3 regions of the Paraglaciecola sp. 25GB23A genome follow, and region 3 is predicted to be linked to each of the others. Evidence: predicted binding sites of a transcription regulator. Region 3 holds the regulator's gene; each other region holds the start of a gene.
What was found. Region 3 encodes LexA, which represses DNA repair genes until DNA is damaged. Its sites were predicted from a motif close to TACTGTATNNNNATACAGTA; they were not measured.
Positions count from the first base shown of each region.

Region 1: a site for LexA is predicted at 3,921-3,940, ahead of recN (DNA repair protein RecN). Genes of this name have one in related genera too.
Region 2: a site for LexA is predicted at 3,580-3,599, ahead of ABKW31_RS21560 (S24 family peptidase). Genes of this name have one in related genera too.

Region 1 covers NZ_JBDYKM010000006.1:34,465-44,557, forward strand. Annotated here, with positions in the region: gene ABKW31_RS11505 (LysR family transcriptional regulator) at 258-1,244, shown strand; gene ABKW31_RS11510 (YunC family protein) at 1,278-1,604, opposite strand; gene nagZ (beta-N-acetylhexosaminidase) at 1,757-2,791, opposite strand; gene nadK (NAD(+) kinase) at 2,968-3,843, shown strand; gene recN (DNA repair protein RecN) at 3,950-5,623, shown strand; gene bamE (outer membrane protein assembly factor BamE) at 5,730-6,086, shown strand; gene ABKW31_RS11535 (DUF2608 domain-containing protein) at 6,414-7,295, shown strand; gene ABKW31_RS11540 (ABC-F family ATPase) at 7,453-9,036, shown strand; gene ABKW31_RS11545 (hypothetical protein) at 9,109-9,282, opposite strand; gene ABKW31_RS11550 (NYN domain-containing protein) at 9,675-10,093, shown strand, end outside.
Region 2 covers NZ_JBDYKM010000034.1:15,592-25,684, reverse strand. Annotated here, with positions in the region: gene ABKW31_RS21585 (hypothetical protein) at 1-261, shown strand, start outside; gene ABKW31_RS21580 (endonuclease) at 516-1,301, opposite strand; gene ABKW31_RS21575 (hypothetical protein) at 1,407-1,583, opposite strand; gene ABKW31_RS21570 (hypothetical protein) at 1,709-1,876, shown strand; gene ABKW31_RS21565 (Y-family DNA polymerase) at 1,909-3,174, opposite strand; gene ABKW31_RS21560 (S24 family peptidase) at 3,174-3,578, opposite strand; gene ABKW31_RS21555 (hypothetical protein) at 4,343-4,465, shown strand; gene ABKW31_RS21550 (DEAD/DEAH box helicase family protein) at 4,526-5,908, opposite strand; gene ABKW31_RS21545 (hypothetical protein) at 5,902-6,444, opposite strand; gene ABKW31_RS21540 (helix-turn-helix transcriptional regulator) at 6,540-6,851, shown strand; gene cadR (Cd(II)/Pb(II)-responsive transcriptional regulator) at 7,644-8,033, opposite strand; gene ABKW31_RS21530 (cation transporter) at 8,115-8,750, shown strand; gene ABKW31_RS21525 (DUF3703 domain-containing protein) at 8,747-9,106, shown strand; gene ABKW31_RS21520 (cation diffusion facilitator family transporter) at 9,099-9,977, shown strand; gene ABKW31_RS21515 (hypothetical protein) at 10,057-10,093, shown strand, end outside.
Region 3 covers NZ_JBDYKM010000015.1:59,674-69,766, reverse strand. Annotated here, with positions in the region: gene plsB (glycerol-3-phosphate 1-O-acyltransferase PlsB) at 1-1,427, opposite strand, end outside; gene ABKW31_RS16685 (sialate O-acetylesterase) at 1,563-3,491, opposite strand; gene lexA (transcriptional repressor LexA) at 3,744-4,367, shown strand; gene coxB (cytochrome c oxidase subunit II) at 4,749-5,882, shown strand; gene ctaD (cytochrome c oxidase subunit I) at 5,889-7,499, shown strand; gene ABKW31_RS16665 (cytochrome c oxidase assembly protein) at 7,525-8,082, shown strand; gene ABKW31_RS16660 (cytochrome c oxidase subunit 3) at 8,094-8,975, shown strand; gene ABKW31_RS16655 (DUF2909 domain-containing protein) at 9,020-9,232, opposite strand; gene ABKW31_RS16650 (SURF1 family protein) at 9,274-9,990, shown strand; gene ABKW31_RS16645 (hypothetical protein) at 9,987-10,093, shown strand, end outside.

The sequences.
Region 1 (10,093 bases), on a different contig from region 3:
GCTCTATATTTTTTGTATACCCCTATTTGAATAGCGGCTGCGTCCGACTTATTTACTTGATTTATCGACTTTTTTGGCCTTTCGTTGTTGATGCTTTTTTTATCTTATTTAGCTGAATTAGTTTTGTGGCATCCATATTGCTTTACTTAATCATTTAAGGTGTTTTTAAGTTGTTAAAAGTAGGGATTACGATATAGACATGGCGGTTGATGGTGACACTAATTGAAGACGACCAACTCATTCAAACTAGGTAAGCAATGAACACCAAACAGTTGCAGTATTTTTTAGCGACCGCCGAACAAGGTAGTATTACTTCTGCGGCGAGAGAACTGGATGTTGCACAACCTGCCATCAGCCTACAGTTAGCAAATCTTGAACATGAATTGAAAATAAAATTATTTGAACGAGACTTTCGCGGAGTCGAATTAACTGAAGCGGGTCGTTGTTTCGAACAACATGCGCGTATTATATTAAGCCAAATTAACGCAGCAAAGGCTGACTTAACCGGCAGTAAACAGGAATGTAAGGGCAAGGTTGTAGTCGGTATCAGCCAAACTAGCTGCAATGTTCTTTCGGTAGAGTTGTTGACCGAATTAGAACATCGCTTTGCTAACATAGAATTGAGTTTTAAAATTGGTCCATCGCATTCTGTTGAACAATGGTTAATAGATGAGCAAATTGATATTGCCTTAAGCTTTAATCCCGCAGCACTTAGTGCAGCACCACGCTCGATTCCACTGATTCGAGAAAATCTGTATCTGTATATTTCTAACCATCCTAAAAATCCGGCTTACAGTGAACTAGCACTGTATGGCTCTATACCTTTTAAGGATCTGCAGCACTACGATATTTTTATGCCTGAAACGCAAGAGGCTATGCATCAATTGCTCAGTAATCAGGCTAAAAAGAGTGGTATCAAACTCAAACCGAAAAGTGCCTTTGGTCAATTAATGACGACACTACACTATGTCTCGCAGGGGTTCGGCTTAGTTGTCCTGCCCTCTTCTGGTGCTTTTCACCTAGAAACAAGCAATCAGATACGTGCCATTAATATTGTACAGCCGTCGTTGCAACGGGATGTGTTTTTACAAATTGCTGAAAAGAAGTGCCAAAATGCCGCGGTTAATGCGGTGTATGAACTCATTCGTGAAGTCACAGCCAACATGCACGCCCAACAACTGTGGCGTGGCAATTTGCTAGACAAAAAGTATTTTCGACCTGAAAGGCTTCAATTAGAAGCCTAACAAGCGAGTTAATTAAGCTGTTCTGTGCTTAAACTAACGCATGATAGCGAGAGCTTGCGCTCCAGTCATCCCCAGTTCAATCCCGAGCTCTTTGGCTGCTGCAGATAGGGCAACAATGGGTTTTACTAGCATATCTTCATGATTATTAACGCCACTTACAATTGCACAAGCTTCGCCGGTTTTCTCACAGGTAGCTGCATTAATGTAACCACAAGCCAAAATGCCTTTACTGCCCTGAACCGTTAATAATGGCAATTTTAGATCAATTCGTTCGCGTTTTAATTCACCCCAGTTGAAGGTTTCAGCACTGACCGTTGATACAAACAACACACAAGCACTTACCCAAGATACAACTTTCATATGTCTTCAATCCTTCATGACTTTGATTAATTTTGATGGTAGTAAGGCGCTTCATTAATCCTTAATATCCGTGTTTTCCACCATCCTTAAGCAGGAAAAGTGCCAGTCGCAAAACTTGTAGGGCTTTTTTAAGTCCTGACATCGGCTTTTATTTAATTCGACATCAAAAGATTGAACTCGTCGAGGCAGCGCTGGGCGTTTTGATAGTCATTAGATTGTTGTAATTGTTTGAAATTAAAACTAGGACGTTTTTTCAGGCATGCAGGCCGTTGGCTTACGGCTAAGTTACTCGGTAAGCCGTCAATCGCAGCCATGGCACTTTGGGGATCATTGCAGACTAAGGCCATATCACAACCCGCTTGCAAGGCCGCTTTCACTCGATCAATGATATCTCCGATTTGTTTTGCGCCTTGCATCGATAAGTCATCTGAAAACACCACCCCATCGAAGCCTAATTCCTTACGCAGAATTTCACCAACCCATTGCTTCGAAAAGCCAGCAGGTAGTGCATCAACGGCAGGATAAATAACATGGGCAGGCATAACGGCCGCTAACAAACCTTGCTGATTAATTTCTTTAAAAATTTGCATATCAAGATTCATAATTTCTTGGCGGCTACGCCGATCAATAGGCATAGCAATATGGGAATCTTCTTTGACATTACCGTGACCCGGAAAATGTTTACCCGTTGCTTTCATTCCAGCTCGGTTCATACCGCGAATAAATTGACTGGCCAGTCGCACTATCTGTTGAGGTTGTTGATGAAAACTTCGATCACCGATCACCTGAGAATTACCATTAATATCAAGCACAGGAGCAAAGCTAATGTCTATGTCAAATGCCAACAACTCGGCCGCCATTAACCAACCAAATTGTTCGGTCCAACGGTCACTTTGGGCTAGCGAAACAGGCTCTTTATCCCTGTGTGTTGGATACAACTTGCCCATGGCAGGGATCAGACTAAAGCCTTTTCTAAAGCGCTGTACCCTGCCCCCTTCATGGTCAACGGCAATAATAATATCGTTACGTGACGATTGCCTTATATGTTTAATGAGATCAGCAAGCTGTGCTTGATCATAAAAATTCCGAGTAAATAGAATCAATCCGCCAATCAGCGGATGATCTAAGATCTCAATTTCTTCATGTGTCAGTTCGTAGCCTGACACATCAATCATTAATGGACCCATCTTTGTTTCTTTTGGTTAAATTCGCTGGAGTCACTATAAAAACATCCCTGCTGGTGAGTCAATCGAATCCTTAAATAATCGAAGTAATGACTTTTTTGGTCTGAGCTAAGATAAATTTATGACAATACCTGACAGCCGTGCTTATACTAGCGAATGGTATTTTTTGATGTTGAACTATGGAATTTGCAACCGTTGGCTTAATTGGCAAACAAGCGCATCAAGGCGCAAACCTCAGCTTTAAAGCACTTATTGTTTATCTTAAAAAACGTGGTTGCCGCATTTTAGTTGAAGAGAATACGGCAAATAAACTCGACTCTAATGGCTTTGAGTCAGCCAGCATTAAAGAGATTGGCAAACAAGCCGATCTTGCCATAGTCGTTGGTGGTGACGGTAATATGCTCGGTGCCGCACGGGTGTTAGCAGAATACAATGTTTCGGTAGTAGGCATAAACCGTGGCAACTTGGGGTTTTTAACCGATATTAATCCTGAGGATTTTGAGCAGCAGTTAGACAGTATATTTAACGGCGATTGTGTGACAGAACAGCGTTTTTTGCTCGAAGTCGAGGTATTCAGACATGGCAGAATTCAAAGTAAAGATTCGGCTGTCAATGAAGTCGTTTTGCACCATGGTAAAGTGGCGCACATGTTGGAATTTGAAGTTTACCTCGATGATATCTTTGTATATAGCCAACGCTCAGACGGCCTAATTGTCGCGACACCTACAGGCTCTACTGCCTATTCCTTGTCGGGCGGTGGTCCAATACTCACACCCAACCTTGACGCATTAACCTTAGTGCCCATGTTTCCCCACACTTTGAGTAGCCGTCCCATTGTAGTCGATGCTAACAGTACAGTTAAAATGAAAATATCGCCGGAGAACCGCGACAACTTGCAAGTCAGTTGTGATAGTCACATTGTACTTACCGTGCTGCCAGGGGATGAAGTTATCATCCGCAAGAATCCGAATCGATTGACGCTAGTTCACCCTAAAGACTACAATTATTTCAATGTCTTACGCACCAAATTAAATTGGGGTACCAAGCTCTACTAAGGCTCAGCAGAAAAGTTAACAAACTATATTTTCTGTTTATACTGGACAGTGAACAAACACATGGTTATATTTACAGGTACTGTACATATAACCACCTATGAGAATTATGTTAACTCACTTGTCCATTCGAAATTTTGCCGTGGTAAAATCCCTAGATGTTGATTTTTCAAACGGAATGACTGCCGTTACCGGTGAAACAGGCGCCGGTAAATCAATTTCAGTCGATGCCCTTGGTTTATGCTTAGGTGAACGAGCGGATGTCGGCATGGTCAGAACCGGGGCCGACAAGGCTGAGGTCAGTGCCTTTTTTGATATTAAGCAATTAAAATCGGCGCAAACATGGTTAGAAAAAAATGAGTTGACTGACGACTTAGAGTGTTTAATTCGTCGAGTTATTTCTGCTGAAGGTCGCTCTAAGGCCTTTGTAAACGGTATTCCAGTATCCCTACAGCAGTTGAAGGACTTAGGCTCTCATCTTCTCAGTATTCATGGTCAACATGCCCATCAACTGATCCTCAAAAGCGAGCATCAACGCAATTTACTCGATAGTGTGGCTGATCATCAAAACTTATTGCAAAACGTCGCACAGACTTATCAAAAATTACGTGAACAACAAAAACGCTTCCAACAGTTACAAGAAGGCCAGCAGCAGCGCGCAGACAGATGCCAACTGCTAGCCTATCAAATTCAAGAATTAGAAGAATTTGCTTTAGCTGAAGGCGAGTTTACCGAATTAGAAATTGATCATAAAAAATTAAGCCATAGCCAAACCTTATTGGAACAAACACAAATCAGTTTTCATCAATTGTACGAAGCGGACGAGTTCAATGCTTTGTCAGCGGTGCAAAATAGTTTAGACAGATTAGCTGAATTACAAGAGCATGATTCAAGTTTGAGCCCAATAGTTAATATGTTAAACGAAGCCGCTATTCAAATTGAAGAAGCAGCCAAAGAACTGCGTGCCTACACGGATCAATTAGAAATTGATCCGATGAGAATGCAAACCGTCGAAGCTCGATTTTCACAAGCGCTAGATTTAGCCAGAAAACATCAGGTTCCCGCAGAAAATTTATATGCCTTTCATCAACAATTAAATGCTGAATATCAAGAATTAGTGAAAGATGATGATTTATTGGATGAATTATCCGTACATTTACGCACAAGTGAACAAGCCTACTATTTAGCAGCTAAAAAACTCAGCGACTCCCGACAGAAGACGGCGATCAGTTTTGCTAAGCAAGTACAACAACATATTCAAAAAATGAATATGAAAGATGCGGAGTTCGCGATCGAGGTGCAACACCTCACTGATAATACCCCACATAAATTAGGCTTGGACTCGGTTCGATTTAAAGTATCAACCAATAAAGGTCAAGCGATGGATGATTTGGATAAAGTGGTTTCTGGTGGTGAATTATCACGCATAGGCTTAGCCATTCAAGTAATTGGCTCAGGTAGTAATCAAATTGCCACAATGATATTTGATGAAGTTGACAGCGGTATCAGTGGTGCTACAGCATCAATTGTTGGTCAATTATTGCGAAAATTGGGCGAGCATACACAGGTTATTTGTGTCACTCATTTACCTCAGGTCGCTGCCAGAGCGCACCATCAGATGTTTGTTACTAAATTCAGTGATGAAAAAACCACAGAAACTCACATGATTTGTTTAGAAGAAAATGAACGAATTGACGAGTTAGCACGTCTATTAGCAGGAGACACTCTAACTGAGTCAGCGATCGCTAATGCAAAAGAATTACTACAAATCAGCAATTCCTAGAAATTAAGCATTGATTGCTAGAACTCGGCTGGGTTAGGATGCGTCGCTTATTTTAAATAGGTGACGCCGATAGGTCATTTTTTAAACGCCGAGATACTAAATAATAATGAAGTTCAGAAATTTATTGGTGGTGTTATGCGCCACATTGATGTTGTCAGCTTGTGCTGATTGGATTTTTCGTATTGATGTTCCACAAGGTAATTTTTTAGATGAAAAAGATGTCAAAAAATTACGCATTGATATGACAAAAGAACAGGTTACCTATGTACTTGGTAAACCTGTAGTAGAAGATTCTTTTGACCATGATACTTGGTACTACTTGTACCAAATGAAAAGAGGTATGAAAAAACGTGGAGAAGATTTTCGTAAAGAATTAACCATTACCTTTGTTGATGATAAAGTAAATCAGGTCGTTGGTGATTTTGAACTGTCTGAAGACTTTAATACACCCTTAGATCAATAGAGATGTATGACACCAGTTTGTTGTCTAACAACAGCAAACTGGCCGTTTAATCTTATTATTCTATCGTCTAATTTACTCCACCATGCAGCTGTTTTACCTTTATTGTTTGAGTGGAAATTCAGGAAAATGACCTAGCGAGCGATTATTTTGCACCATGCATGTATTGTGTTGCATATTTAGCTTGAGTCAATCAAAGGTTATCGCTTGGGATCCAAGCTATGCGTTGCGATACGTTGATAAGGATGTGATGTATAACGTTCCCTATTCACTGCTGTTGATGCCAAATAACCATTTATAACTAATTTAAAAGAAGATACAGAGCATCTGATGAAACAATCCTGTTTACTTTTATTATTATTATTGAACATCAGTTCTTGTGTAGCCCTACCTGAGTCAAGTGATGTTAGTATAAAGATCCAAGAGACCAGTTCATTTAATGATGTGGTCACTTTGATAAAGCAAAAAACCCAACTATATGGTCACAATAAGGTACTGGTTGTGGTTGATATCGACAATACTTTATTAACCAGTGAAAGCGATCTTGGTGGTGATATTTGGTATCAGTGGCAACGAGGAAGCTTAGAGATTAAACCACGCGAAGATCAAAAAGTAGCGTGTTTGTTTGAAGACAGTATCAGTTTGTTATATGAACTTGGCCCGATGCAGTTAACTGAACCTGAATTGCCGCAAATCATCAGTACTTGGCAGGATCAGGGCTTAACCGTATTTGCACTTACCTCACGCTCACCCAAATACCGTTCTGCTACCGAGAGAGAATTACTCCGAGCAGGGATTGATCTGAGCAAAACAGCCTTGAGTCCGGAAGGTCAAAAAGCCCCTATTTTACGTCGCTCTATCCCAAGAGAAATGTCATATATGCAAGGAATAATGATGACTTCAGGTATGAACAAGGGACTGATGCTTAGCTATATGCTTGAGACAATGGATCAACAATACGACGCTATTATATTTGTTGACGACTCACAAAAGAATATCGATAACCTATATGAAGAATATAAAGTAGGTTCTGGCTTAGACATGACTTTGTTTCACTACACTAGAATTGAAGAGCAGCGACTTGCACAAAATGGCAAGGTGTTGACCCAAGCTCAGGCCGACCTTATGGCGCAGCAATGGTCAGCCTTAAGCCAATTAATCGTTTCAATTTTCCCCAGCAGACAACAAGGTGTTTGTTTAAGTAGCAATTAATCTATTGCTCATTTCCTCGATTGATATAATAAGCGACCCTATTGTTTAGCAGGGTGGCTAATTATGTGGCATAATATGCGCCGAATTTTATGGTAGCGTTGATGGGTTAATTCAGCGCTAAGCCACTGTCTATTTTAATAACGTTGGAACTACTACCTTGCTCAGCACTGCAAATATCACTATGCAATTTGGCGAAAAGCCACTTTTTGAAAATGTCTCAGTTAAATTTGGCAATAATAATAGTTACGGCTTAATTGGCGCAAATGGCTCCGGTAAGTCTACCTTCATGAAAATTTTGGGCGGTGATTTAGAGCCCTCTGCAGGCAATGTTTCAACCGATTCTGGTGAGCGTATTGGCAAGCTTAAACAAGATCAATTTGCTTACGAACAATTCAGCGTTATTGATGCGGTGGTAATGGGCCATACCGAATTATGGACGGTCAAATCTGAACGAGACAGCATCTACGCAAACCCTGATATGACCGAAGCAGATGGTATAAGAGTGGCTGAACTAGAGTCTGAGTTTGCTGAAATGGATGGTTATACGGCAGAAGCCCGCGCAGGAGAATTACTCATCGCGGTGGGTATTCCGGTCGAGCAGCATTACGGATTAATGAGTGAAATAGCACCAGGCTGGAAATTACGCGTACTCCTTGCACAAGTTCTGTTTTCTGATCCAGACATCATGTTGTTAGACGAACCAACCAATAACTTGGATATTAATACCATTCGTTGGTTAGAGTCGGTATTAAATGAACGTAATTGCACCATGATCATTATTTCCCATGATCGACATTTCTTAAACTCAGTTTGCAGTCATATGGCTGATTTAGATTATGGTGAGATCCGTTTGTTTGCGGGTAACTATGATGAATACATGATGGCTTCAACCCAAGCTCGTGAGCGATTGTTAGCCGACAACGCCAAGAAGAAAGCCCAGATTGCTGAACTTCGTACCTTTGTTAGCCGCTTCTCAGCTAATGCGTCGAAGTCAAAACAAGCAACCAGCCGCGCCAAACAGATTGATAAGATCAAACTAGATGACGTTAAGCCTTCCAGTCGGCAAAACCCCTTTATTCGCTTTGAAGAAACTAAGAAGTTGCATCGCTTAGCCTTGGAAGTCACCAATTTATCTAAAAAGTTTGATGAGCAGTTGTTCAAAAATCTTAATCTTATGGTGGAAGTGGGAGAAAGAGTGGCGGTTATCGGCGCCAACGGTGTAGGTAAGACTACATTATTAAATTGTTTGATGTCTAAAGTAGCACCTAGCACTGGCGAAGTTAAATGGTCTGAAAATGCTAACCTAGGTTATTATGCGCAGGACCATGCAGAAGATTTTGCAAAAGACTCTTCTTTGGTCGAGTGGATGTATCAGTGGGCACAAGAAGGAGATGACGAACAAGTTATTAGAGGCACACTGGGTCGTTTATTATTTTCCCAGAGCGAGATAAATAAATCAGTTAAGGTGATTTCAGGTGGTGAGCAAGGCCGCATGTTATTTGGCAAACTCATGCTACAAAAACCCAATATACTCGTTATGGATGAGCCCACGAACCACTTAGATATGGAATCGATTGAATCACTTAATTTAGCCTTAGAAAACTACGCTGGCACCCTGATTTTTGTCAGTCACGACCGTGAATTTGTATCCTCAATTGCCACCCGTATTATTGAGATAACCCCCACTAAAGTCATCGACTTTAAGGGTGATTACGAAAGTTATTTAGCTAGCCAAGCCTAATTAAGTATCAATAGCAGATAATAAAAAACCGGATTAAATCCGGTTTTTTATTATCTAAAGGTCAAACGACGTTTAATGAATAGTCAGTAACCATGAAACAAAGGCTTTTGCCTCTTGTGTCGAGGTAAAAACATTCAACTTTTGACCGAACTGGTCAGCAAAAGCCACTTTGTGTTTGTTGACAGATATAGCATGCACTGGGCAAGCCACACGGATGTCAGTACCGTGATATGTTGTAAATGACATAATAAAACTCTATTTTGCAGATAAACAACTGTCTTGCATTAATCAATACAAACAATGTTCATCAAGAACTAAAAAGAAGCTTCACTATAGTGTTGACGATAACGCTATTAGGTTTTATCTAGATGAGAGCCACATGGAAGTTACACCGCCAGTTTCACGCTCACGAGTTCGCCGTACAATAATTCAGCTTTGTTATTTTTTTAATGTTGGCCGACCGGATCAGAGAGACTATACATTGAAGATTTATTTGGTGAGAGGAATAAACAAATCAAGCGGATAGTATATGTAATGGTCTCTGTTGGCAAGTAATATTAGAAAAAAACAATAAATTAAAGTATCTAAACCTTGCGTGTTACCATCCTGTCACTTAAAAATTACTCAGTGTCTCAAGCATGCTCAAAATTGCGGTCTTGGTGGATGTACAAAATATTTATTACACAACGCGAGATGCCTTCGCCAAACAATTTAATTATCGTCAGTTTTGGCAACAACTAAGTCAACGTGGTGAAATTGTTATCGCCAATGCCTATGCAATAGATAAGGGTGATGCGCAACAGGCTAAGTTTCAGAGTGCCTTAAAACACATTGGATTTGATGTAAAACTGAAGCCTTTTATTCAACGCAGTGATGGCTCAGCAAAAGGTGATTGGGACGTGGGTATCACCATTGATGCTCTAGAGGCAGCAAATGATATAGATTGTTTAGTTTTGCTTTCTGGGGATGGTGACTTTGATTTATTGCTATTAACCCTTAAACATAAGTACCAGTGCAAAACAGTAGTCTATGGGGTGGCACAATTGACCGCAACATC
Region 2 (10,093 bases), on a different contig from region 3:
TTAAACACTCATCATGTCATGAAAAACAAGAAGCTAATGTATTTTGGCTCAGTCAAAATCAATAAGAATTATGTCAGCTTTCATCTTATGCCTGTTTACGTATTTCCAGAATTATTGGAAGGTATATCTCCAGAGCTTCAAAAACGAATGCAAGGCAAATCATGCTTCAACTTTAAAGCAACAGATGACAAGCTCTTTCAAGAGCTCAAGGAATTAACACAGGCAGGGTATGGAAAGTATCAAAAAGCAGATTACATGTAGTATTAGCAGGCCACATAACAAGGCGCTAAACTCGTTCCCTTCGGTCACTGGGACAGTAACGCAGCGGCGCTTCGCGATTATGCCGCTACGTCACTGCCCGTTAGCTTAGCGTTAATGTCCGCTTTAGAGCGATAGCTCAATAGAAAATAGACTATGCCAAACGGCGGCAATTCGCTCATAGTGGCCATTCAGTATATTTAAAAATATACAGTTTCATAAACCATTACATAAATCCATATTGTCAGGAAATAAAATTAATTACATCGATTGGACACAAACTGGTTACCCGTCCCCTGAGAATTTTGAATCCTGTCGTTTATCAGGCATTCGAACTTATCGACTGGATCTAATCTATCCCAAACGAGCATGAGCGATAAGGTGTTCGTATCTAAATTAGCGTCATGGGTTTGCATCATATGCAGATAAATTCTGGCTACATTTCCCTTAACCGAGTCGGCAGGCTCAGCGGTATCCGTTTGAAAATCAACTTCAAAATCACATGCGCCGTAAGCTCTGCTCTCCCGTGCGATATTGGCATATTGAAAGTTAGAGCGGTCACCGTTCAGCTCTCCCACCGCTGGGACGAGATTATTCATATCATCATGGGCCTTTCTAAATGCTTCATTCACCTTGTAAGCACATTCACGCCCAGACAAAAACGTTCCGTTTGATTTTTTACACGCTGCATAGTGTTCAGGGTTTTGCCATTCATCAAGATGACCACCAATTAGCTGAGCAGGCATAACATGCTCCCATTCAATGCGGGATGCTCTAGCATTAGGTTTACCAGAGCTTGAGATCGGAATACGCGGCTTATAGCCGCATTTTTCGGGATTAACCAAAGACTCTTTTGTGTCGCCATCATTGTCAAAATCTAATTTATCATCAAATACAAAATCGCAACCGCAATAAAAGGTTGAGTGCTGGTCGAAATACACTTCTTTCTCAGCTTTTGTCTTGGCGTTACTAAATGACGTGGGATAGTCCGCATTAGCAGCAACAGAATAGCTAAGAAAAATCAACAATATGGCTTTGAGCATGCTTATAGTTTCAATCAATGAAGTGGTGTAATGAGAATATATCAGTTTTCGTGCTTTGAAATTTTGCTTTTCTTTCTGGGAAAATGCTTATGCATTTAAACAAAATTAATGATGATGTTTTTGATAAGAATCATTCATAAATTGCTTCAACTCAATATCCAGCTGCGATTTCGCTGTCTCATACTGCTCCTGACATTTGACATCATTCGGATGGGCACGCCACGCTTGATAAGCCAGTTCTATTTTTTCCGCTAATGATAGTAAATATTTGTTTCTATCCATTGAGAAAGACCTCCTTGTTTTACATCCCCTATTTCAAATTAGTAGAATATTTTTAAAAAGGCAAAAAAACTTATCTTAACTATAATTTTAAAGCGTGTTTGATTAGGTGTGCAGAGGGACGTGTAATGAGCACAAATGAACCACCCAAAATATTAGTAATGACCTGGTTAGAGTTACTTAAAACGAGTGATAATGAGGAAATCAAATCGCATGCGGCAGAAATGCTTATTGCAGCCTTTGGCTCTGAGCAAGGGGTAGCGGATTATCTAGCAAAAAATAACATTGCCGTTTAATCTGCTTTCCTTAGCACCAAGTGATTATTTGGTTAACAAATAATCTTGGGGATATCACGCCATCGGGTTGTGTACTGCGGTGATAAGAACTCGCGGCGCATCGCAAATTTTTGGTCAAACCCTTTGGCTGCAATGTGCACTGTCGAGCGGCCAAATCGCGCATTGATATTATCCATACATGCCATTAATTTGGGGCTATCTGTCGATTGATTAAATAGGTCATACTGAAATAGCTCCTCTTTGTGCAAATCAACTAACCCGACTCCGCAGCGGTAATATCTGACGCCTGTCTTAAAAAGTGTAGGAATAGCCGCCTGTGCAATACTAATAATATTACGTGTGTCATTGGTCGGCACCGTGAATCGATGAAAATAAGATTCACTAAAATACCCTTCATTGTCGTGAGGCGAGCTAGTGGCAAAAACGCTCATCGCGCTTGCTAAGCTTTTTTGTTTTCTCAGTTTTGCTGACACGGTTTCAGCATGTGTCGCGAGTGCAAATTGCAATTGAGTCATATCGGTGATGCGTTGCCCAAAACTGCGGGTGCTGTATATCTCTTTTTTCGCGGCTCTGACATCATCCCAGCAATTGCGGACTTCTCCGTTGAGTTCTCGCACTGTGGATTCAACTAATATGGAGAAATCTTTTCTAATTTTGGTGGGATTCTGATTGGCTAAATCCCAGGCAGTTTTAATGCCCATAACATTTAGCCGCCGTCCTAATCGACTCCCAATACCCCATACATCGGTGACTGCCATTTGGGAGAGAATAAGCTTTCGCTTCACGTCATTATCGATAACGGCCACACCATTAAAACCATCGATACGTTTAGAAGCATGATTAGCGGCTTTGGCTAGCGTGGGCGTAAGCCCCATACCAATGCCAATGGGCAATCTGACTTCTCGCCACACGGTTTTTCGGATAGCGGTCGCTAAAGCGTCCCATCCTTGAGGCGGTGCTGAGTCACTTTTGCCGTAATACAGAAAACACTCATCGATTGAGTAGATATGAATGTCAGGTGCAAAACGAGCACACGTATCCATCATTCGTTGGCTCAGGTCAGCGTATAACTCATAGTTGCTCGACCGTATGACTGCTCCCGCTTTTTGAAGCGCATCCTTTACTTGAAAATAGGGAACAAACTTCTTGCCAATCCCCATGCGTTTGGCAATGCCACACGCGGCACAAATACAACCATCGTTGTTGGTCAGTACAACGACAGGTTTTTTACGAATAGAGGGGTCAAAGACTTTTTCACAGCTCGCATACATACTGTTCACGTCACAAAGGGCGTACATTAAAGCTGCTTTTTAAACGGACGATGCAATCTGATTGAGCGTGTAACTACCCCTTCAATTTGAAACTCGTCGCCTTCGCGCAAGAAATAAGGAGGAAAGCCGCGGCCTGATGACACTAAACACCGTTGTACCTTGTCTATTTTTTTACAGACAAACACCCCGTTCAGATTGGCAACAACCACATCTTGGTCTTTGATGGTCTGAGAGCGGTCAACGATAAGCAAGTCACCTGAAAAAATACCATCACCTTTCATCGACTCACCCTCAGCAATACCGATGTAAGTGGCTGAAGGGTGGTCAATGAGGAGCTGGTCTAAATCAAGCCCTAGCTGAGTGTATTCAGTCGCAGGTGACTCAAATCCGACTATGCCTGCATGGGCTTTTATGGGGATGAATTTCAACATATACTGTAATTATATACAGCAATAAATTTCAGTCACGCGTTATTTGACAAGTCCGACAGTTTTTGTCGAGTTTTGGACCGAATTGGTCCAATTTTGGTAATAATTTGCAAACTAGAATGATCTACTATAATCAATGGAAACGTGCCCACAATTAAGCTGCAACGGATTTTGAGGCAGATCAAAATGCAAGGCAAATCTTGAGTCACTTTTAAGTACAAATGAACAAATGTCATCTCTTGATCATCTTATATTGTTAGTTTCCCACTTCGATTATTGTATCCGGTGTCAGTACTACATTAAGTTTGTGAATTTAGCTGTTGAATTACATCAGAAATTAATCCACCAATGCACTTAAAAAGTGATCCATTCAGTAGTTAATTCAAGCCAGAATTCATGTCTGTTCAAATTGTTAATCATGGTTCAATCTTTGATAAAAATAACATTCACAATGGATCACCTTTGGATGCAAATTAACAGATGAAACTGCTGAATGAAATTTAAATCTCTATTTACGAAGATTAAATCAAACGGCAGCACTTATTAGAAAGCTAAGATCAATATTCTGCACTTGACCACTAGGGTTAACGCTTGTGGAAACCAAGTTTACTAAAAAGTACCAAGAATACGTTATCTAAACTTCCCTAAGCGCATTTCTTGATGTGAAATTGTGTGACCTGTCACATTTTCTCGAGTTGCAAATTGACGTAGTTTAATAGGTTCGACTCCCCCAGTTGAAAGATAATATCCTTAACTGGAGAGCAACAATGACAAAACGTAAACAATATTTAAAGGAATTTAAACTTGATGCAATCCCGTTATTGGATGAGCAAAATTATAGCCAGGCAGAAACTGCGAGAAATTTAGGGGGTAAAGTGGATCAGTTTTGAATGCAAATTAACAAGCAATAAATAAAAAATTGAAATTAACACCCTGTGTGGACACCAATCTTACCCAAAAGCAGCGAGAATACGTTCTTTGAAACGCCCCAATCTTATTTCTTGAGGTGATATTATGTTACCTGTAACACTTTCATGAAATTCTGCTTTTTCACTTTTAAACCATTCTAAAGAGCGTACGGCTTCATTTTCTTCTTTCAAATTCGCCAAATCCTGTAAGATTTTAGAGTGGTTGCCGAATCGGTCTGATAATTGTGGTATTGCCCCCATTTTTGCGAACACACAAGCATCAGGGATATTCTGTTCAACTCTTTCTGCAAAACCAATCAAGTTTCTTTCCGCAAAAGTGAACAGCCACGCTTTTTGATTATTCGCTGGAGTCACCCTCAATATCCGACCTAGAACTTGTCTAAAGTGCAGCTCCGTTTTAATTGCACTTAAGTGGCAGCATACCTGAAGGCGAGGAATATCGGTTCCTTCGCTAATCATACCAACGCTGATGATCCATCTAATGGCACTATTCCTAAATTCATCTATATCGGCTAAAGCTGATTCTTGATAGTGAGTAACTAATACACTCGTTTGATTAAATTCATTCGTTAAAATACCTTGGATAATTTTTGCGTGATTGACAGAAGAAGCAACTACTAGACCTCCTGCAAAAGGATCTTGCATTCTTAGTTCATCCAGTTGACGACAAGCCAAACTGAGTAAATATGTCATTGCCTCTCTGTTTTGGATGACATTAACGTAAGAAGTATCTGATTCCTCCAGCAGTTCCAAAATAGAGGAGAATGACTGAGTTTCAAACCCACTTGAAATACTTAAATGTTCGTTGTCTACGAGCACTATCCTTGGTCGTCGACATACACCATCGTCAATTGCTTGTTTTAATCCATACTGATAATCGCAAATTAGCTGGCCTTCTGGATCGGTATACTCCGACATGGCTATAGGCACTAAATCAGATCGCCAAGGCGTGCCTGATAGCGCAAGTGTATATTTAGCTAGGTTTTGAATTGCTAGAATTTGTTCGCCCCATACGTTAGCATTTTCAAAATTATCGCCAGAGCAATGATGGATCTCATCAAATACCACAAACACCCGGTACTTTTGCATCGTCACCCAAAAGGACTTATCTATGTACTTTAAAGATTGATAGGTACTTGATGCTCCTATAGAGCCTATTTCACCATTAAACGTACATTCTAAGGTTCTTGAAAAAGTACTTTTTATCCCTTCAGCCACCGACAAAGAAGGCGAAAAACATAAAACAAAATCTATTTTCCCATTATTGAATAGTTCTTTCGTTAATTGAGCAGCCATAATCGTTTTTCCGGCACCGGGTGTTGCCTGACATAAAAAATGACTTTTTCCTGAGAAATATTTTTTTAGAGCCTGCTTAATAGACTTTAACTGCCAAGTTCTTAACATAGGGCGTCTTTGGACCGGGACAATTCAATAACCTTTGATAAAGCATTAATTCTACCCAAAAGTTTAGCAGAGCGGTCTTTTGCTTCCTCAAATAGAATATTTAACGAAGTGTTTAATGCTGGAAAGCGTGACATTAAAGTTTGATATTCTTCTACTTCACCTAAAACAATTGCAAGCTCACCCTCACTGTTAGATTTTTCTCTTGTCAGTGTCGTATAGTTATCGATAGAAGAAAGTTCCTTTTTGACCAAACTCGCTTTTTTGGGGGTATTGACCCCAATAAATTCAAGGCTGTTAAATAGATCTGACTTTACATATACCTTACGCCTTCCTTGACCTTCACTCGTTAACCATCCCTTTTTTTCATAAGCTAATATTTGCCGATAAACATATTTCCTCGCTTCATCAAGGCTGTATTTTTCCACCATAATCTCAAGAAAACCATCCCTTAATTCAACAACAGAAAACTTATCCATCCCTTTTTCAATTAATAGCGCGAACATGAACTTATTTATCTTTTGAGCTTTTCTTTTCATACAATAACAAATCAAATACTTAGGATTGCTAAGTATACAAAAATCGGTAAAACTAAGACAATGAAAAAACACTCGGCAACCAAAATGAATCTTCTTTGTTTAACAACCCCATTCCACATCGACTCAAACAAGCGCGCAAAAGAGCCGGTATTTCTCAGAAAAATCTCGGATTATTAATTGGGATGGATGAAAGTTCAGCCAGTGGTCGTATGAACCATTATGAAAAGGATCGTCATACGCCCGACATTAATATACTTAGAAAGATAGCCGACGCTTTAGGTGTGCCGTTAAACTACTTTTTCTGTGAGGATGACTCAACAGCAGAACTATCAATTGAAATAGCTAAACTGTCTGAAGATAAAAAAGAACAACTATTAAAAATGATCAAACAACTATCAGATGAGTAAATTTCACATCTAACCCTAACTGAACATAATTGTTATATTAGTATCCCGCCAGATATATCAACGTTTTAAACATTGATAAGACTTTAGGTTTGAATTGCCAGCTTATTATATCAATCAAACGACTATCTGGTTTTATGCCCTTAGTCGAAACCAGATTAATCGCCTTACCAAATTTAAAATCTACTCTTAAAGTGTTCTATATAAAAAAGGATCTTTAAATTTGATAATGAATATGAAATGTCAGACTATTAAGAATAGTTAAGTGACTATTAATTTGAACATAGATCAATGTTCACCTACTGGGGCTATTTCATTTAGTAGCGAAGAACAAACACCATGGCCAATATGACTTGACCACTATACCTATCCTATATAGCTATATGAAGAGTGCTTTATTGGAAGTATACAGACAGTAAAAAATATATTGCACTTAACTTAAATCAACTTACAAAGATGTAAATCTGCTTTAGCTGGTAAGGAAAGTCTGTAATTTATGGTCCGTTCATAATGCAATTTAATGTAACTTATTTTGCAATTATTCATTTAGTGCCAATATGGAAGTAACTACTATTTTAGACACAAAAAAATTGTATGTTTTTATATAGACCGAATGTCGACTAGGAGCGAATTGCAGCCATTGGAGCTAGCTTAGCCGAACGACTGCTATGCCCAAGAAAGCGGACGTAGATATTTATTGTGTATTGGTTACTTTATCTAATTTCAATTAGCGAACCATGTACAATTGTGAAACCGTATGCGAACGTAAAACTACAAAACTTGTAGATATTAGTATCACTCTTCAAGCAACTGCAACACCCCACATTCTTTAACTTTTCTATCATCTGTGCATGCCGAAGCCATGTCAGATAAGGTAAGCTTTAGCTCCTCAAGCTCTGCAATGCGATGTGTGACGTCAACCATGTGTTGATGGATCAAATTGTTCACACTAGAACAACTTTTATCGGGATTATTTTTTGTATCCAACAGCTGTTTAATTTCTATTATGGTCAAATCTAATGAGCGACATTGTTTAATGAATCGCAGTGCTCTCAACGATGATGCGTCGTAAATTCTGTAGTTGCCTTCACTGCGGTTGCAAGCCTCAAACAAATCCTGTTTTTCATAAAAACGGATCGTCTGAATAGAACACCCACTTTTTTTTGATAGCTCACCTATTTTCATAAATATGACTTTGTGCTGTTGACCCTATACTTGGTATAGACTTTACACTGTACCTATAGTTTTGGGAATAAGAGTTGAATAATGAGTGGTTGCGGCTGTGAAGTGGAAATCAAAGATGCCTCACAAAAACGGGTTCTGTATTGGCTGCTCGGCATCAATGCGACGATGTTTTTCGTTGAGATGACCGTTGGTATTTTGGCTGACTCTACTGCTTTAATAGCAGACTCTATGGACATGCTAGCGGATGCGGTTGTATACGGTATAGGTATTTATGCTGTGGGTAAATCTATACTTCACAAAGCCAAAGCTGCGCAAATCAGTGGTTACTTTCAGCTATTGCTGGGCGCGATCATTCTCATTGATATTACCAGAAGATTATTCTTGGGCAGTGAGCCTATCTCATCATTAATGATAGGAATGGGTTTCATTGCACTAATTGCAAACGTCGCTTGTTTGGTGATTATTCGCAATCATAAAAATGACGAAGTACGTATGCGAGCCAGCTGGATTTTTTCAGCTAATGATGTCATCGCCAATATGGGTGTCATCATCGCCGGTATTCTAGTGGTGTGGCTTGATAGCAGAGTACCCGATCTGATTATCGGCTGTATCGTGTCGATTGTTGTACTGCGCGGAGCATGGTTGATCCTGAAAGACGCCAAGCAAGAATTGCTTAATAATGAACTGGCTAAAGACAATGCGAGAAGCTCCTTATGAAATACAACCAAGCCGTTCAGCCTTATATTGACTCCAAATTGACAGATTACTCAGATGCAATGTCTAAAAATAATGAGAGGCAGGCATTTGCAGCGCTGGAGGATGCGCATGTAATTGGTCAGCACTCTACTTATTATCATTGTTTAATTCATTGTAAAATGCTGCGACTTGGTCTTCTAAACAAAGATTGGAGAGCCGTTTTTGGACAAGTAATAAGAATAATTGGTGCTGCAACCAAAACCGCTATCGGCCTTGTACCCAAAGGGAACACAGGTGGCACGAATATCAGTCCATTCAAACGACTACCGGTAAGTGCTGAAAATCAAGCTATATTGGACAAAATCAACGATGCATAACCACAGTCACAGTGATAACAGCGCATCAAAACGCATTGGCTGGGCATTTTTCTTGAATGTCGTATTCACTATCATTGAATTTATAGGCGGATGGCTGACAAACAGCACGGCTATAATGGCCGATGCAGTGCATGACTTAGGCGATAGTTTATCCATTGGCACTGCTTGGGGCTTAAATAAACTCAGTGATAAAGAAGCAACCAATACATTTTCCTATGGCTATAAACGCTTTTCACTTCTTGGTGCATTGATCAACGGGTTAGTGTTAACGACTGGCTCAATATGGATCTTATTCGAAGCTATCCCTAGGCTTTCAGCACCCGAAATGCCACAGGTGGAAGGCATGTTGTTGCTGTCAATTTTTGGCATCGCCGTAAATGGTTTTGCCGCTTATAAACTCAGTGAAGGGAATTCATTGAACGAGCGGATCTTAAACTGGCACCTACTTGAAGATGTATTGGGCTGGGTGGCAGTGTTGATTGTATCGATTGTGCTGATGTTCAAGCCATGGGCGATTTTGGATCCCATTTTATCTATTGGCTTTACATTATTCATTTTATTCAATGTCGTCAGAAATCTAAAAGAAACCTTATTGTTATTCTTGCAAGCCACGCCAGATGTTACGCAGATGGAGGAAGTGCGTAAAGTGCTCATGTCAAACGCTGATGTGGCGGATATACATCATTTTCATATCTGGTCGTTGGACGGTGAACATAGCGTCATGACAGTACATGTGGCGTTGAAAAAAGATGTTTCTGTTTCTCAATTGAGAACACTCAAAGACGAACTTCGCCACGGACTTGATGAGTTTGATTTTGTGCATACTACCATTGAAATTGAATTTGCCAATGAAGATTGTCGAGATGAGTAATGTTAGGATTGAAATACTTTGTTGCGGTTGGTCTTAGTTCGATAAGCTGTTAACATAAAAATGATGAGAGTAGATAGATATGTTTAGTGTGAGGGTGGCAAGTTACCTGTTGATTT
Region 3 (10,093 bases):
ATTGGCTCACCAAAATTGAGAAAACCATAACCATAGTTCTTCAATTTACGAATGGCTGAGAAGATATGAAAGATAGATTCTTTCTTTTTAGTGGAGCCAGTGAGTTCTTGTAAATAACTAGAAACTTCCATGACGTGTTCGTAGCCAATATACACTGGCACAATGCTGACCGGGCGATTAATGCCTTTAATCAAACCTTGCAAGGTCATAGCGAGCATTCCCGTCTTAGGTGGCAATAAGCGCCCGGTGCGGCTGCGGCCACCTTCAGGATAGTATTTAACCGAATAACCTTTGTTAAATAGCAACTCAAGGTATTCTCTAAATACGGCGGTATATAATTTATTACCAGCAAAACTGCGGCGTAAGAAAAACGCACCAGCTTTGCGTAATACGCCACCTATGGGCCAAAAATTAAGATTAATACCCGCAGCGATATGCGGTGTTACGAGCCCCTCATGATAAATAACGTAGGTGAGTAACAAATAATCCATGTGACTGCGGTGGCAAGGCACATAAATAATTTCGTGGCCATTTTGCGCTAACATCCGCACTTTCTCGGCGTTTTTAACTTCTATACCATTATAAATTTTATGCCAAATTTTGGTCAGTACACGGTCGCCCAGTCGGATTAAACCTTCGCGGTAATCACCGGCGATTTCGTCAATATATTTTTTGGCTTGTAACTGCGCGTTTTGATAGCTGATATTTTTGCTATCAGCTTCACTACCAATCGCTGAGCGCACGGCTTGAGAACCCAATACCGTATTGTATAGCTCTTGTTTTTCCAGCAAATAAGGACCGGTAATGCCCTGGCGTCTGCGGTGAAAATGGGTACCGGCTAAGCGTATCAGTTTATGGGCTAATTCAGCATCTGTGCCCGGTAAATTAGCTATGGCTCTAGATGATACCGCTTTGCTATAACAGACAAAGTTATCGCGCCCGAGAAACAATACAATAAAAAATTTGCGTAACCAGCTTGGCGATACTTGGTTGGCAATAATATCAGACCATCCTGAAAGCTTTTTGCCCGGCGCCCTACCCCAAAATATCGATACCGGTACTATTTGTAAATCGAGGGTCGGATCTTGGCGATGTAAATGAAATAAATGCGCGAATTGCTGGTCGATATTGGTCCTTTTTACTTTGCGGGTTAATACAGATTTAGGTTCGAGTAAAAACAAGCAGGCTTTATGTTGTTCACCGACAATTGTAATGCGACTACTGGGTTTGGGTAAATTGAGGGCATCAGCTGACATCTGCAGCGCAATTTGGTCTGTTGCGGAATGACTGCGCAATAAATAGACAATAGGCTTAGTCGGATCGATGCCCAATTCTTTGTTTAAGTCAGTTGGAATAGTATTGGCTTTAACTAGCCATTTTACCGGTATTGAAATTAGAACCAGCAATAGATTATGTAACCATGCCATTCAAATCAATCCTTAACGTATATTGTGTAGAAGACACTGAATATTAACATGGCAAATCGATTTTTGCGTTATTGTCCTAATGCATTCGATTGCAAGTGTTCAAAGCCTGAACAAATCGAGGCAAAGATCCACAATTTACGGTGGGTCTTTAATAATGTTTGTTGAAAAAGGTTGGGCGGGCAGATTGGCACTGTTATATAAACTTGCAGCAGGATTATCTCCCCATGCATAGCGAACCATTACAGGCTGTTGAATACTAGGGGCTGACAACACAATTTTTTTTCCAACTAATTGTGCTGTGGCCCATTGGAATTGGCCATCTTGGCCCGCAATGGCAAAGCTATGGTCATCGGTTTTTTTCAATATTAAGCCATCATAAATATGTTTGAAACTTAATACTAGTTCTCCCTTTTGCGCTTCAACTGAGGCGATTTGTGGACTTTGGTAATTGACTTTTTCACCTAAGGCTAAGGCGCGCGCGGCTAAAGCAAGTCTTTCGCCTACGACTTTTTTATTGGTGGGATGAATATCATTCCATTCTCCCGCATCGATGGTGACGACCATGGCTGTGTTAGCTATGCGCAAAGTTTGGCTTTGAGCTTCGCGCAGGCGTGCCCAATCACTGTCCATCGGTTGCTCTTGTTTCAGCAAAAAATTGGCGAGTTGTGCAAAGATAAATGGAAAGTCACCCTGGCCCCATTTGGCCCGCCAATCATGGATCATAGCGCTAAATTTGCTGTGGTAATCTTGCCAATGGCCAACGTTAGATTCGCCTTGAAACCAAATTACGCCTTTGATAGGCAACTGAGTTAGTGGCGCAGTTAACCCATTGTACAAACCCATTGGTTTCCAGCGAATAAAGGTACCGCCTGCTAAAGGTGGCACAACTGCAGCCGTCTTTGCTTTCCAAGTTCCGCTAATATCAATATGTTGAGAATCGTTGCCGAGCCAATAAGGTTTGTCTGATACAAACTCGCTGTGACCACTGTTGCTAATAACGCGCAGAGCTAGGGTGTTTTTGCCTACTTTAAGCACGCCTGCTGGGAGGGAATAACGCCGAGGAGGGTATTGATAAGTGGTTTTGCCTACTTGCACACCATTGATATACGCTTCATCGGCATCAACAATACGGCCCAAGCGTAAGACAGTTGCATTAGCGACCTGTTCAGCATCTAGATTGATGATTTTACGCAACCACCATGAGCCACTCGTTGACTCTCCACCAGTCACCTTTTTTACGCCTGGCAAGGTGAAATCATCCCAGTGACTATCGTCAAGTTCAGGGCTGAACCAAGGAAGGGGACCAACTAAGCCAAGGTCTTGTTGATTAAGTTGAGTATACCATTGCTCGTCTTTTGCTTGGTCGGCGGCCGTGATAGCAGCAATGAGTTCATCATTGCGAAAGCGTTTACCCTCAGCGAGTGATTCAGGAAAAGTCTGTAGGGCGTCTTCACTCATCCATGCTTCGACAGGAGACCCACCTAAGGCATTATTTAAGATACCTATGGCCACACCGTTATGTTGGTATAGGGTTTTGGCAAAATACAGAGCAATGGCTGACATACCACTAATATTATCGGCAGAAGTTTTGCTCCAAGACCCTGCGGCGAAATCTTCTTGGGGAGCTTTAAAATTATAAATTTGCGGTACTTTAAACTGTCGAATAAGGGGATAATCAGCATCAGCAATATCTTGTGGATAATCTTCAGCAACACGATACATTGGCAGTTCCATATTGGACTGTCCTGAGGCGACCCATACATCACCGAAATATATATCGTTTATTTGCAGCTTATTATTGCCGATAATTTCCAGTTGATGTGGGCCACTCGCTTCCTTGGATGGAAGGTTAACTTTCCATTTACCTTGTGTAATGAGGGTTTTTGCTACGAGATTGCCATCTAGTTTTACTAATATCGACTCACCTTCATCGGCAAATCCCCATAGCGGTATTACCGTGTTGCGTTGCAAAACCATATGATCGCTGATCAACTTAGGTAAGGTGACGTCAGCAAAGGCCCATTGACTTGTGCAAGCAAGAAAGACAACTAATAATCTGCGCATGTTATTCAGCCGTAAATAAAATTTTAACTAGTCTAGCATCGCAGAGTCGAGTCTCTGATCCACTGTGAATAATGGTTAGTGACTTGGAAAATTTCATAACAGTTTAACCGTGGGGTTGGATTGTCAGAATACCTTTAAATCGACTAAACAACATAAGCTAAACTGAGTCATATCGACTGTTTTAAACAGCGCTTGAGATCTTAGATTAACTGTATATACTAACAGTTCACTGTATAGAAAAACAGGCTGTTTATGCGTCCACTAACATCGCGCCAAGAAGAAGTATTACAACTAATTAAAGATACCATGCAGGAAACCGGCATGCCGCCCACGCGAGCTGAGATTGCACTTAAGTTAGGTTTTAAGTCGGCTAATGCCGCTGAAGAACACTTAAAAGCCCTCGCGCGTAAAGGTGTTATTGACATATTGCCTGGTACCTCGCGAGGTATTAAGGTCAATGTTCCACTGGATGAGCAGCTTGAAGAGCTCGGTTTACCATTGATTGGTCGTGTGGCTGCAGGAGAACCAATCTTGGCTGCTGAACATGTTGAAGGTCACTACAAGGTTGATCCTCATTTGTTTAAACCCAGTGCTGACTTTTTATTGAGGGTCAGTGGTATGAGTATGAAAGATATTGGCATACTCGACGGGGATTTACTGGCAGTGCACCGCACAACCGACGTACATAATGGCCAAGTTGTAGTCGCGCGAGTCGAAGATGATGTAACGGTTAAACGACTAGAGAAAAAAGGACGGCAGGTATTATTACACGCTGAGAATGATGCGTTTTCGTCGATAAAAGTCGATTTAGCCACTCAAGCATTCTCTATTGAGGGTATCGCGGTGGGTGTGATCCGTAGTTCCGATTGGATGTAATCTTAAGACAGCTTATTAACTCTCATTTTTATCCTTCTTTGGGTTTTTATAGAACCAAGGCCCCTCAAATTTTTTCCTCATTAATTTCAATCAGATCAAGTTAGTAAGCTTGGTCTGATTGCCTGTATTTCTTGCAAATCTAAGTTTTTAACAAAATAATGTTCAAAAAACACACTGTTGAATAAGTTTTAAACAAAAAAGCTAGACTATTGCTTATAAAATAAGTAATTCTTATCACTCGTTTAACAATTTAGTAACAGTTTGTTGCCTTGTTAATACTCAAAGGTGGTAGACTTAATTGATTTTTGAGTTATTCAATAAATGGAATAAAAACAATAGGTTTGGCAAATGGGGTGTCGTGTGAAAAGAACTTTATCCAAAATGGGCTTGCTTAGCGCTAGCTTGCTATCTTTGCCTGCATTCGCAGAGTCCACAGCAAAGATAGAACAATATCAACTGAACATGACCAGAGGCGTAACTGACATTAGTGCTGAAGTGTATGACTTACATATGCTTATGTTTACAATATGTGTGGTGATTGCAGTTTTGGTATTCGGGGCGATGTTCTGGGCCATGTGGTTTCACCGTAAATCCAAAGGGGTTAAACCAGCCAATTTTCATGAGAGTGTTAAAGTTGAAATTGCTTGGACTGTTATTCCATTTATCATACTTATTTTTATGGCGATACCAGCCGCAAAAACCCTAATAGCGATGGAAGATGCAAGTGAGCCAGACCTGACAGTTATTGTAACTGGTTCCCAATGGAAATGGCATTACAAATACATGGATGATGGCGTTGAATATTATTCTCGACTTGCAACTCAGCCAGAACAGATCAGTGGTAAGTTTGAAAAGGGCGAAAATTATTTACTAGAAGTAGACCATCCGCTAGTTATTCCAATTAATAAGAAAGTACGTTTCTTGGTGACATCAGATGATGTGATTCACTCTTGGTGGGTACCAGACTTTGCTGTGAAACAAGATGCAAATCCTGGTTTCATAAACGATGCTTGGGCGGAAGTAAACGAACCGGGTATCTATCGTGGGCAATGTGCTGAGTTATGCGGCAAGGATCATGGTTTTATGCCCATCGTAGTTATTGCCAAAGAAGAGGCTGATTATGCCGCTTGGATAGGCGAACAAAAAACTATTATTGCCGAGGCCAAAGCGGAAGAACAAAGGCTGTTAGCCATGAATATGAGCCTGGAAGAGGCCATGACAATAGGCGAAAAAGTATATCTTGCCAACTGTGCAGCCTGCCATATGCCTAATGGCGAAGGTCTACCGGGGGTATTCCCGGCTATTAAAGGCAGTGTGATAGCGACCCAAGATCAACCCCAACATATCAACATTCTGCTCAACGGTGTCGCTGGCAGTGCCATGCAATCTTTCGCTAAGCAGTTGACCATGACAGATATAGCGGCCGTGATTACTTATCAACGTAACGCCTGGGGTAACAATACCGGTGATCTCGTGCAGGCCAAAGATATTAACACCGCGATAAACGGTAAATAGGAGGAGATGACTATGAAAACAACAACAAGTGAACATCATCATGAACATAGCCATGATGAACATCATGAGCATCATATTCCTAAGGGCATCACAAGATGGCTTTATACCACTAACCATAAAGACATAGGCACCTTATATCTGTGGTTCGCCTTCATCATGTTTTTGACGGGTGGGGCCATGGCCATGGTCATTCGTGCGGAGTTGTTTCAACCTGGCCTACAAATTGTTGAACCTCACTTTTTTAACCAAATGACCACTGTGCATGGTTTGATTATGGTTTTTGGTGCAGTAATGCCCGCCTTCACCGGCTTAGCCAACTGGCTGATACCTATGATGATTGGTGCGCCGGATATGGCCTTGCCACGCATGAACAACTGGAGTTTTTGGATCCTGCCTTTTGCGTTTATGATTTTGCTGGCTTCATTGTTTATGGAAGGTGGTGGCCCTGCGTTTGGATGGACCTTTTATGCCCCCCTTTCAACCACTTACAGCAGTGACAGTACTGCCTTATTTGTATTTTCGGTACATATTATGGGCATATCTTCCATCATGGGGGCCATTAACGTCATAGTAACGATTTTCAATATGCGTGCCCCTGGTATGACTTGGATGAAGATGCCATTGTTCGTTTGGACCTGGTTGATTACCGCCTTTTTGTTGATTGCTGTCATGCCTGTTCTTGCAGGCGTGGTGACTATGGTATTAACTGACAAATTCTTTGGTACCAGTTTCTTTGATGCTGCCGGTGGCGGTGACCCTGTTATGTTCCAACACATATTTTGGTTCTTTGGCCACCCAGAAGTGTACATAATGATTTTGCCCGCCTTTGGCATCATCTCGCAAATTATTCCCACTTTTTCGCGTAAACCTTTGTTTGGTTACGCCTCGATGGTGTATGCCACTACATCTATCGCCTTACTTTCATTTATAGTCTGGGCACACCATATGTTTACCACGGGCATGCCCGTTGCGGCTGAGTTATTTTTCATGTTAGCCACAATGTTAATCTCAGTGCCCACTGGGGTAAAAGTATTTAACTGGGTAGCTACTATGTGGCGAGGTTCTCTTAGTTTTGAGGTGCCGATGTTGTTTGCTTTGGCGTTTATTGTACTCTTTACTATAGGTGGCTTGTCTGGATTGATGTTAGCCATTGTGCCTGTTGACTTTCAATATCATGATACCTATTTTGTGGTAGCGCATTTCCACTACGTACTCGTTACTGGTGCCATCTTCTCCATCATGGCGGCTGTGTATTATTGGCTGCCTAAATGGACAGGTAAGATGTTCGATATAACCTTAGCAAAATGGCATTTCTGGTGTTCACTGGTTTCGGTTAATGTACTGTTTTTCCCCATGCACTTTGTTGGACTTGCGGGAATGCCACGACGTATCCCTGACTATGCCTTGCAGTTTGCTGATTTTAACAAGTGGATCAGTCTCGGTGGGTTTGCCTTTGGTTTGTCACAATTGATTTTTCTGGCCTTACTTATTAAAGCCTGTCGTAAAAAGGGCGATCCTGTTTCAGCACAAGTGTGGGAAGGGGCAGAAGGTCTGGAGTGGGAAATCCCATCGCCGGCACCCTACCATACCTTTGCTACCCCCCCTTTTGTGAAGTAATAGCAGCGAAACAGGACGCAGAATCATGTCTCAGCAGACCAAGCAAAACAAAAAGTTAGTTGTCAAACTTCTGGCAATAGTAGTAGGTATGTTTGGGTTCGGTTTCGCTTTAGTACCGCTGTATGAAGTGTTTTGTGATTTGACCGGGCTAAATGGTAAAACATCTGACACAGCTGCGGTTTATGAAATGGTCGATATTGATGAAAGCCGTTTTGTAACCGTAGAGTTTATTACGCGCACTAATACCGGTATGGCTTGGCAATTTAATGCTCAAACTCAGAGAGTAAAAGTACATCCCGGGCAAATAAGTCAAGTCAATTTTACGGCTAAAAACCCTGCGGATCATCTTATTGTGGGGCAAGCTGTACCCTCTGTTTCACCTGGTCCGGCGGCCATATATTTAAACAAAACAGAGTGTTTTTGTTTTGAGCAACAGATTTTACAGGCAGGTGAAGAAGTCACTATGCCCATGCGTTTTTATGTTGATCCACAAATTCCCAAAGATATTACCTATTTTACCGTGCAATATACCCTCTACGATGTGACAACTGCTGAGCCGCAAGTTGCCGTCAATCAAGGGTAAAGGAGAAAGAAATGTCACAAAAAGAATATGAAGCCTATTACGTTCCTGCCGAGAGCCCTTGGCCTTTTATGGGCGCATGTGCCTTATTTTTAATTGCAGTTGGGGCCGGCAACTTGGTTATCGAATTGACTCGAGACAAAGAGGGTTATGGGGGGTACACACTCATCGCGGGATTTGCGGCCTTAATATTTATGTTATTTGGCTGGTTTAGAAATCAAATTCATGAATCGATGAGCGGTTTATATAGCGCCCAGCTCGGGCGTTCTTATCGCCAAGGTATGGCGTGGTTTATTTTTTCCGAAGTGATGTTTTTTGCGGCGTTTTTTGGCGCCTTGTTTTATGCCCGCACCATATCAGTTCCATGGTTAGGTGGCTCGTCTAATAACCAAATGACTAATGAGGTATTGTGGCCGGCTTTTCAGGCCATGTGGCCGTTGGTTGAGACGCCGGGAGGGATAAAAACCCAAGCGATGCCTTGGACGGGTTTACCCCTGTATAACACAATAATATTGCTAGTATCATCGGTATTTTGTCATATGGCCCATGTTGCATTAGAAGAAAATAAACGCAAGCAGATACTGATTTGGCTTGGGTTAACCGTATTAGCAGGCTCTGTGTTTATATTTTTGCAAATCGAAGAATATATCCATGCTTATACAGACCTAGGGCTGACTTTAGCCTCTGGGGTGTATGGTAATACTTTTTTTCTGTTAACCGGATTTCATGGTTTGCATGTCACCTTGGGTGCACTGATTTTACTTATTTTGTGGTTTAGAGTGCTTAAAGGTCATTTTACCCCTGACAATCATTTTGCCTTCCAGGCTGGCAGCTGGTATTGGCATTTTGTTGATGTGGTGTGGGTAATGCTGTTTTTCTTTGTGTATATTTTGTAGATTGTCGATGCGAGAGGAAAGGTTCGCCTTTCCTTCATTTTTGTTCAGTATGGCCTAGGATTAGGTGTTATTAAGCCTGTGGCCATTGCAACAACGATAAAGCCTATAATAAGGATGGCAAAAATCATTCTTCGCCCAATATACTTGCTCATTGGCGGTGTACTTGGGTCATTTTTTAACATAACTATCATAGCCTTAAATAAATTGACCACCATGAACACTATCAAGAGAGCTATCAATATTTTTATTAGTAACATCTCGCCTTTTTCCTCTCTTTATTCTGAGTTGAGTTAAACTGGTGGCACAAGGCCAACGACTACCTATTGTGGCTACCTTAATCACTTTTTTGGCTGTTGTCATTATGTTTGCACTGGGCCTATGGCAACTGCAAAGAGCGGATGAAAAAAACCAAAGGCAGAATATGATTGCTCAAGCCTCGAGCTCTGATCCCTTGCAAATAGAAACCGCAAAACAAATGGGCGAATCTGCACGAGACTTTCCCGTGCGTCTACTTGGCTTGGCTGACAGTCAGCGTTATTTTTTGCTGGATAACCGTATTCAAGAGGGCCGCGTCGGATACGAAGTCCTTACAGTAGTTAATAGCCAACAAGGCAATGTTGTGGTTAATTTAGGCTGGTTAGCGGCCCCAGCTTTGCGAGCGGACTTGCCTCAGGTCAGTATCGCATCCGAGCAACAAACATATGAGGGCATGCTGTCAATCCCCCAAAAGAACAACTTTATTAGTGAAACAGCCGTGTCAAATCAACAATGGCCTAAATTATTACAGCAAATTGATGTAACATTCATGGAACAAATTTATGGCCAAGAACTTTTACCCTTTGTGATATTACTGGACGAAAGTTCTGATAGTGACTTTGTGCGCAAGTGGCAGCCTGTGGTTATGCCACCGGAAAAGCACATTGCTTATGCTATTCAATGGTTTCTATTGGCCTTTGCTGCCCTCATCATATTTGTTATAGCCCAACGTCGAAAATTTATTAGGGAAACTAAATGAGCCAATTAAAAAAAATAAATAATAAAGTCCTTATTTTTAGCTTCGTCGCAGTGTTTACTTTACCGGTGATTTTGGCAAAATTTGCACTCGAATATGATTGGTT